Regions from separate parts of the Chryseobacterium sp. IT-36CA2 genome, predicted to be linked through region 3. Evidence: riboswitches for the same ligand, from Rfam matches in the RefSeq annotation. Region 3 holds a riboswitch; each other region holds the start of a gene.

Region 1 (3,284 bases), on a different contig from region 3:
AATTTCTCGGGGCTTCAAAGTTCGGATCACCTTTTAGCCATTTTCCAATATTGTAGTGATAGAACTGCTTATTCCAGAGAAGTCCGGCAAATGCCTGTCTCTGAACATTTCTTTCGTCCTCGTTGACAGTGTCATTCTGAACGTCTTTATAAAACTCTTCAGCTTCAGCCTGTCGGGTATTGAAAATTTCATCAAACTTTTCAAAAGGTTCATCCGCCTCATCAGGACATAGTCTGAATTCAAAAACTTTTGATTCTCCGGCGCCAATAACTTCGTCAATCAGAAAAGAAGCTTTTGTCCCTTTCTTTTCGGGATTTATCGTATTTGCCTGATGGGTAATAAAATGATTGATCCCATCTTTGAAATAGCTGTTTTCGGCAGCAGGTGTTCCATGAAGTTTAGCGTTATTGGTTTCATTATCACAAAATACGCTTTGTGCATTGGTATTTCGGGAATAGAACTTTTTGATCGAAATACTATCATGGCCAATATTGATACTTCCGTTCTCAGAAGCATTGATTTCTCCTTTATAGGTATTATATCCCCATTTCCAGTTGTTTCTGAACCATACAGTAGGCGCTACCAGAATAGGTGCTTCATGCTGACTTCGGTTGCAGATGGTTACTCTGGCCAGAATATCATTGTGGTCGGCTTTACAGTACTCTATGAAAATATCAAAATATTCATCATTATCAAAAATTCCGGTATCGAAAATTTCATATTCCGGTTCCTTTTTACTGCGTTTTCCATTTTCGGCAACAAGGTCATCATAAGGAAATTCATTGATCGGATATTTATACACCATTTTCATATAGCTATGAGTAGGCGTATTATCCAGATAATAAAAAATTTCTTTGATGTCTTCCCCATGATTTCCCTGAGGGTTACTCAATCCGAAGAACCTTTCTTTTACCATTTTGTCTTTCTTGTTCCAAAATGAAAAAGCAAAACATAAAAGCTGCTTTACATCAGAAATTCCGGCAATGCCTTCTTCACCCCAGCGGTAGGCGTAGCTTTCGGCATTATTATGATTGGTAAAATTCCAGGCATTCCCGTTCGGGCTATAATCTTCGCGTACATTTCCCCACTGCCGGTTGCTTACATAAGGTCCCCAGTTTTTCCATTTGGTATCTTGTAATCTTTCTTTTTCAGCGGTCATATCTCATCATTTTTCCCCACGAAGTTAGTTTTTTTGAGAAGTAATTCCAATTTTTTTCATCTGAATAATTATTAATATAGTCTTGAAACACTTGTGTTTAAGGGCTTTTTTGAATATTAAAATATTTTTTTTTTGAAATTAAAAGAAAAGAACTACCTTTGCATCATTCGTTCATTCAAATATTGAAAATGTTATCAAGAAAGGTTGAGGGATTAGACCCTATGAAACCTTAGCAACCCTTTGCGCAAGCAAAGAAGGTGCTACGTTCTACCAAAGTATTTTGGACAGATAACTCACTGAAGTTCTTTTTCAGCCATTTCCTGTGGCATTTTCAATTGTATTAAAATTTAATAGAATTGAAAACAGAATTAAACTATATTAATCTTTCGTATCAAACTTATTCTCAAAAGGAATACCATATCTCATTAAGCTATCAGCTTTTTGGGAAAGATCTGTTTACAGCCCCTATCATTTTAATCAACCATGCTCTTACCGGAAATTCCAATGTATCCGGAGAAAAAGGCTGGTGGAAACAGTTGGTAGGAGAAAATCAGATTGTAGATACCGATAAATATACCGTTCTGTGCTTTAATATACCCGGAAACGGATATGACGATTTTTTAATTGAAGACTATGAAGACTTCACTCCTTCAGATATCGCAGCGATATTTCTGAAAGGGCTTGAAGCTTTACATATCAAAAATTTATATGCCATTATTGGAGGCTCTCTGGGAGGAGGGATTGCCTGGGAAATGCTTGCCAAGCAGTCGGATCTTGCAGAAATATTTATTCCTATAGCCTGTGATTACAGAACACACGACTGGCTTCATGCACAGTGTCTGGTTCAGAAATTTTTATTGAATGATAAAGAAGAACCATTACAGAAAGCAAGAATTCATGCCATGTTGTGTTATAGAACTCCACAGTCGCTCAACGACAGATTTCAAAACCAATATAACCAGGAAAAAAAATCCCTGGAATCAGAAGACTGGCTGGTTTATCATGGTAATGCACTAAACGAAAGATTTAGTTTGAAAAGTTACAAACTGATGAATCATCTCTTGATGAATATAAACGTTGCTGAAGAAGCACTGGAGAACATACAGACACGAATGCACATGATCTCCGTAGATACAGACTTATTCTTCCCGGCTTCTGAAATCCGAATGTGTTTTGAAAACTTACAAGAGAAAAATAAGGATGTTTCTTATCACGAGATCCAATCTATACACGGGCATGATGCCTTCCTAATGGAATATCAACAATTAAATAATATCATAAAAAATATTTTATAAAGTAATGAAAAAGGTTAACGAAATAAAATTCTTAAAAAATAGATCAATTGTCAAATTTGAAGGAGAAGATTTTCTGGGAGAAATTGGGATTGACGGACGAATTTTTAAAGCGCTTACCTTAGCGCGTATCAGTGTAGGAGTAATTTCACAACAAGCCATAGAAAACGGAATTTCTATTTTGGTTCAGGAAATTGATGCAGAAAAAGCAGTAGCTTGTCTTATTGATGAATTTGAAGAAGAAAGAAAATCTGGAAAAGTTTCTCAGATCTATAGTATCAATAATGTTTCTGTGATTGGTTTTGTAGCAGAAGATTTCAATAAAGTCTTTGCCGAACTGGCAAGAAACAATGTTTTCCCATTGCTTTTGAATCAGGTAGCAGGAGAAAACAGAGTAAATATCGTAGTGACTTCCTCACAGGATGAAAAAACAAGAAACATCATAGAATCTGAAATTTTCAAAAAACCAAAGACGGTTCATCTGGCAATCATTGGCCACGGAAACGTAGGAAAAACATTGATACAACAGGTTTTGGAATCTGCAGAAGAAATTAAAAAGCGTAAAAAAATAGACCTGAAAGTAGTGGCGGTAGCCAACTCAAAGAAAATTGCCTTCAACAAAAAAGGATTTGATGCCAATTGGAGTGATGAGGTTTTGACGGCAGAACATCCATCGAATGTTGAAGAACTGATTAATTTCTCTAATGAAAATCAACTTGAAAATTTAATCGTTGTTGATAACACAGCCAGCAAAGATTTTGTAAAGAACTATCACGCTTTGGCAGAAAACGGATTTGATCTGGTTTCTTCCAACAAAATTTTCAATACCCTTC
Region 2 (3,284 bases), on a different contig from region 3:
TTATAGAATTCATGACCTGCCAAAGCATTCACATGATGTTTTCCAAATTTTTTATCATAAGTCAGAATATTACTCGTAGTATAAGAAAGTGTCCTGCTATTGCTTTTTGTTACCGAACCTCCTATTTCAGCTCCTTGTCCCAGCAATGGGTTTGAATAATAATGTCCGTTGTAATTCACCAAATCAACAGAGAAACTTGTCTTGAATTTCAGTTCCGGCAGGAACGTAAGCTCCATGAATCCTTTTCCAGAGAAATTGTCTTCTTTATTTTCGTTTTTATCTAATGACAGTGTTGCAGCAGCATTTTGATTCTGAAGTGCACTTGTAGGTCTGTATTTTCCGAAATCATAAACCGGGTTTCCATCAGATCCTAAAATATAACTTCCGTCCGCATTTCTTTCATAATAAGGATAGAATGAAGGAATAAACCTTGCGGCATTGATGATATTACTAGAAGTGTTATCTGAAGAAGTAGGTGCCTGTTGAATACTGTTCGTATAATTTAAGTTCACTCCAACATTCAACCATTTTTTCACTTCCGAATTGATCTTCAATCTGGTATTATATCTTTTATATCCTGATTCAATGGCCATTCCTTTATCATCAAGATAACCTAGGGAAAAGAAATAATTGCTCTTCTCACTTCCTCCGCTGATATCAAGGTCTACCTGATTTCTTGAAGCTACTCTTTGCAAAATATCTCTCCAGTCATCATTCCAAAGCGGTGAAGCTCCCGGTAACAGCTTTCCATCCGTTCCTACCGGTTTTGGATAAGCTGTTCCATATGGATTGATACCCAATGAAGAAACAAGGTTGCCCGTTGCCATCTGAGCAGCTTGCTGAGCATTCACTTTCCCAGATTGATATCCGTTTCTCAATGCTTCCCAGTACAATTGGAAATATTGATCTGTATTAACCTGTTCATAGTCTTTCACCGCTCTTCCGGAAAATCCCTGACTGATATTAAAATTGACTTTTGCCTCTCCTTTTTTACCTGATTTTGTGGTGATGATGATAATCCCGTTAGCTCCTCTTGAACCATACAAAGCACTTGCTGTAGCATCTTTCAGAACACTGATGGATTCAATATCGCTTGGGCTGATAGAGTTCAGATTCCCGTCAAAAGGAATTCCGTCTACTACGTACAAAGGATCACTTGAAGCACTGATAGAGCCAATCCCTCTGATTCGAATGGTAGAAACAGCTCCCGGCTGTCCAGATGCACTTGTTGTCTGAATTCCGGCAACCTGACCTTCTAATGCTTTGGTGATATTGGTTACGGGTCTGTTATTAATTTTATCACTGGAAATAGTGGCTACAGAACCTGTATAGCTGTTTCTTTTAGCTTTTCCGTAGGCTACCACTACCACTTCATCAATCTCCTTTTCATTAAGGCTATCTTTTTTAGGCTTGGAATTCTGCGCATTGAGACTGGTTACTCCCAGAAAAAATGCAGCAACCGGAGGCATCCAAACCTTAGAATTGAATAAATTTATATTAATCATAATCAATTTTATTTATCATATATTAAAATTTAGCCCTTTGCAGAAAAGTCAGCAAAGGGCATCGATAAATACGATAAACCAAATCCTTATTTTTCCTTAAAAGGCTGAATGTAACACCTTGCCCCACGGGTAGGTTGTCAAGATTTCATAGGGTCAGTTCCCTCCATCTTTCTTTATAAGCCGATCGAAATATGGTTGCAAAGCTAAAAACTTTTAGTCTACAAAACAAGTAGACTTATTTATTTTTCATGATAATTTTTCAAAAATTAACGTAATTTTTTAATAAAATCCCTTACTACAAAGAGTTACGATCGTTATCACTTTCACATACATGATAAATATCATTATTAATAATTCAATTGAATAACAGCCAATCAATGGAGAATTTTTTGGCTGTTAATTAAAAAAAGTTTTTAATTTTATAGTATGAAAGTTTTAATCATCAACGGCCCTAACCTTAACCTATTAGGTACCAGAGAACCGGAAATCTATGGAACTGTTTCCATGGAAAGCTATTTGGAAAATTTAAAATCTGAGTTTCAGGCTCATGAATTAAAATATTATCAGTCTAATATTGAAGGCGAACTTATCAACAGACTTCAGGAGGATGATTTTGATGCAGTAGTGATTAATCCGGGAGCTTTCACCCATTATTCCTACGCAATTGCGGATTGTCTAAAAAATATTCGTAAACCAAAAGTAGAAGTTCACATCAGCAATATCTATAAAAGAGAGGAATTCCGACAGAAATCTGTAACAGCTGCTAATACGGATGCGGTTTTATCAGGCTTTGGAATGGATGGGTATAGATTGGCTATATTAAGTTTGAAATAATTTTATAGTTTATATCCTTCCCACGGATCTCACAGATTTTCACAGATGCATATGAGTAATTAGAAATGATTTATGAAGATAGAAGATAAGATTTACTGCAAATGCATTGGGACATATTCCAGGCAATTAACAAAAAGAAAATCATACATTATCGAAGAAATTAACGCTGATAATGTAAGGGTTAAGAATGACGAAGGAAGACTGAGATGGTATTCAAAATTTTATTTCAGTTTAAACAATCAACCAGAAATAATTTCTATTAACATAGATGACAAAATAGAAAATATTGAATCTGATACCATAGAAGTAACTATTATATTTTCCAACAAAGCAAAATATTGGATGACTTTCACTACTCCAAAGTATTTAGATAAAATATTGGACGAAGAGTCTTACTTTTTTTCAAAACATTTTATGATCATAAAACGTCTAACTGGAGAATCGATCAAATCAACAGTACTAAAACTTGATGAACAAAATGAATTGATTGAAAGCTGTAAAAAATATTAATAAAAAAAGCCTCATCAATGATGAGGCTTTTCTTTATGCTTAGTTAACTATTAGATAGTTTGTTCCTGTAATTGAGGTCCGGAAGCAATTAATTTTCTACCTTCTTCAGTATCACAGTACTGTTCAAAGTTTTTGATATATCTTGAAGCAAGATCTTTTGCTTTTTCTTCCCAATCTGAAGCATTTTCATACGTATCTCTAGGATCTAAAATACCTGTAGAAACGTTTGGTAATTCAGTAGGAATCTCAAGATTCATAATCGGAACCTGAGTTTTAGGAGCATTATCAATAGACCCATCAATAATTGCATCGATGATCGCTCTTGTATCTTTCAGAGAGATTCTGTTTCCTGTACCGTTCCAACCTGTATTTACCAAATAGGCTTTTGCACCGTGTTCCTGCATTTTACCGATCAATGTTTTAGAATACATTGTT
Region 3 (3,284 bases):
TTGCAGCCGCATCAATATTCAGTTTTTTATCTAAATCATAAGAAACATCCGCATATACAGCAGTAGAATGTCTGTCTTTCTTCAGTGCATTGTTAGGAGAAAACCCGATAAAGGATTGAGATCCGCCTGCGCCGAGCACTGTAGATCCTTCAGTGGCCACATTTCCATTGATGTCATATTGGGTATAGGATGCTTCGTCTCCTGCTTTGATCTGGTATTGTTCAAATCTGAATTCTCCCCCGAATGCAATATTGAATTGTTTTATATTTTTTGAAACATCAAGGTTAATGGTATTTTGAAGGAAGCTATGCGCTCCGGCATAAAATCGTGTTGGAGATTTTGCTCCCAGAGAAGCATTATTGGTGTTGCTTACGTTATAATTGAATGTGTTACTTCCGAAAGTATTGCTTAAGTCGAATAACCAGTCATTCAAATTATATTTTGCTCCTACAGCGTAAGAAACATCGTACACCTGTGATCCGAGGGTCGCCTGAAACCCGTTCGGATAAATGGATGAAACTACATTGGATGTTTCGCTCGGAAGTCTTCTGAAGCCAAATCCTTTTCCTTCTTTGATACTGAATCCTCCAAAAGAATAGACTTTAAAATTATCATTAAAAGGATATTCTGCATTGAAAAACAGCTGACCCTGTCTGATTTGGGCATCTCCGATCTGAAAATTAAAATCATCGCGGGTTAATCCTCGTTCTTTAATCTTCTCATCATCAGCCGCTCTTGCAGCAGCAGGATCATCGGCAAATGCATACGCAAAATTATTTCCGAAAATGTCGAGATCATGATTTTGGGTTCTTGTCGTTTTTCCTCTGTGACTTAATTGCAGAGACAGGTTAATATAACTGTCTTTCTTTCCTAATGAAGTTCCGTAATTGGCGCCTGCCTGGTAAGTATCACCATCATTTCTTCCGGTCAATCCATAAGTAAGGCTTGCTGAAGCTCCGGCATTTTTTTTAAGAATAATATTAATCACTCCTGCAATGGCATCAGAACCGTATTGTGCAGCCGCTCCGTCTCTTAACACTTCTATTCTGTCAATCGAAATCACCGGAATGGCACTTAAATCTGTTCCTACAGAGCCATTTCCCACTGTATTCTGATAATTTACCAATGATGTAGAATGTCTTCTTTTTCCGTTAAGCAGCACCAGAACCTGATCGGGTCCCATTCCTCTCAGAGTTACAGGATCAACATGTTCTGTGCCATCCGAAGCAGACTGTCTCACTGCATTAAATGATGGAATCACATAGTTCAGGAGATCCTGAGCAGTCATTTGCGGAGAACTTCTCTGGATTTTATCGATATTAATTACATCTACAGGAACGGGTGTCTCCAGCTTTGTTCTTTTGACATTACGGTTTCCGACAATGATAATATCTTCGATTTGTTTTCCTTTTTCCTCACTCTCCTGAGCTGCGACCAGAATTGCTCCAAGCAATAATACAGCTGTGCTTAATTTTTTCATTTTGTTCTTGACAATTAATAATACAGGCCCGACGGATCTTTCCGCAGATACACAAGACTTCAAGAAATGGAATTCATATAGAATATTGACTTCACTTATCTCCCCCTAAGGGTTGGAATTAGCACCTTTACACTTCTGAAACCGTGTAGGTTGCTAAGGTTTCACGGGGCCAAATCCCTCCACCTTTCTTGATAAATCTACTGCAAAAGTAGACTATTTTTTTAAATGTACAAAAAAGGCAAATCTGCAATACTGCAAATTTGCCTTTTATTATTTTATAGAAATTGTTTACACTTTTATTTTTGAACCATTAAGATTTAATAAGAGTTTAAGAGTATTAAGATAAGCCTCGCTTTAAACTTAAAAATCAGAATGATTCAGCTTAACTCTACTTTATTTATTAAATCCTTCTTAATGGTTTTTAAGATATTCAATATTTTTTATAAGTCTAAACGCTTTTATTTAATGATCATCTTTTGAATCGCAATTCCTGTATCCGATTTAAGCTGTACAAGGTAAGTTCCTGCGGGATAACTGATTTTCGCGTCATAGGTACCATTTTCTCTATCAAGTTTGAATGAATCAAGTTTTTTACCGGTCATATCAAAAATTAAAATTTCTCCATTTTTTGCTTTGCTGAAAACGAATTTAGCAACTCTGTTTTTTACAGGATTATCTGCAATCTGAAGGGATAATTTGTTGGCAGCATTGGTATCTGCTGTTGACAAAGTACCTGCATAATTTCCAAAGATTCTGAATTCGCCTGGCTGTAAAGTAATTGGAGCCGTTGTGGAGACTACATTCGAGATACTGTCATCCATCAGATTCTGCCACTGGCCTGTGTATGGGAAATAAGGGACTACATTCTGCACAGAAGTAGTGTAATTCGCTAATACTACGATGTTCTTTGTTCCTGTTGTAATAGTTGTATCATACACATAAATTCTTGTGATCAGACCATTAGGATCATTCGTAAGGTTATTGGATTCTATACTGTACGTTTTAGATTTAAAAACCGGATGACTGTTTCTGATATTGATGATTTTAGCCCAGGTATCATACACCGCTTTTCTGTTTGCATTCGTATCATATCCTAAGGTAAATGCAATAGGTTTCTCATCTGTTCTACAGCCGCTGTCGATAGTACCATTTGCACATCTGTTGATGCTGAATTCATATCCTAATTCGCCAAACTGCCAGATCATTTTCGGACCTGGAATCGTGAAGAAGGTTGCACCGAAAGTTTTCATTCTTTCAAGAGCGGTATTCAGATCTTTCACATTATAACTTCCGTTGGTAGCTCCGTATGCAAGATTTTTAAACATCAGTCTTTCTTCATCATGGCTTTCTCCATAGCCTACAGCACTCATATTGGTAAAGCCGTGGAGACTGTGGTTCATACGGTCATAATTGCTGTTTTCCTGATATCCCATTGTATTCTGATTGTAAGGATCTGTCTGTTTATTCCAAAGCATAACGCCTTTTCCTTCTGCTATTCTGTAATTCGCCCATTGCTGCTCTTCTGCATCTGTTCCAAGGTGTTCGAAGATCATGTAAGAGTTCGGATCCAGAGCCCATTGTCTGTCTGCGTAGTGTTTCATGATATCTACTCTGTCCTGCTGATAGGCGTTGGTGCACGTTTCATCATTTTCAGAACAGCTTTGAGTGAATCCTTTTGTTAAATCCCAACGGAATCCGTCTATGTGATATTCATTCAGCCATTGTTCAAGACATCTTTCAACGTAATATTGCGTTGAAGGACTTGTATGGTTAAAATCATTGAATACATTATATGAATGTTTCG

What was found. Region 3 has a riboswitch for S-adenosylmethionine ahead of ACM6F9_RS21195 (TonB-dependent receptor plug domain-containing protein). Riboswitches for the same ligand answer to the same signal wherever they lie in the genome.
Region 1: another riboswitch for S-adenosylmethionine. It lies ahead of ACM6F9_RS11535 (alpha/beta fold hydrolase); the one in region 3 lies ahead of ACM6F9_RS21195 (TonB-dependent receptor plug domain-containing protein).
Region 2: another riboswitch for S-adenosylmethionine. It lies ahead of ACM6F9_RS12295 (SusC/RagA family TonB-linked outer membrane protein); the one in region 3 lies ahead of ACM6F9_RS21195 (TonB-dependent receptor plug domain-containing protein).

The regions. Positions count from the first base shown of each region.
Region 1 is NZ_CATKPG010000021.1:13,497-16,780, reverse strand. Features, by position in the region: gene ACM6F9_RS11540 (MGH1-like glycoside hydrolase domain-containing protein) at 1-1,159, opposite strand, end outside; SAM riboswitch class I at 1,348-1,454, shown strand; gene ACM6F9_RS11535 (alpha/beta fold hydrolase) at 1,516-2,454, shown strand; gene ACM6F9_RS11530 (ACT domain-containing protein) at 2,459-3,284, shown strand, end outside.
Region 2 is NZ_CATKPG010000021.1:171,385-174,668, forward strand. Features, by position in the region: gene ACM6F9_RS12295 (SusC/RagA family TonB-linked outer membrane protein) at 1-1,505, opposite strand, end outside; SAM riboswitch class I at 1,589-1,687, opposite strand; gene ACM6F9_RS12300 (type II 3-dehydroquinate dehydratase) at 1,932-2,339, shown strand; gene ACM6F9_RS12305 (hypothetical protein) at 2,412-2,849, shown strand; gene pckA (phosphoenolpyruvate carboxykinase (ATP)) at 2,900-3,284, opposite strand, start outside.
Region 3 is NZ_CATKPG010000025.1:179,850-183,133, forward strand. Features, by position in the region: gene ACM6F9_RS21195 (TonB-dependent receptor plug domain-containing protein) at 1-1,480, opposite strand, end outside; SAM riboswitch class I at 1,573-1,678, opposite strand; gene ACM6F9_RS21200 (alpha-amylase family glycosyl hydrolase) at 1,939-3,284, opposite strand, start outside.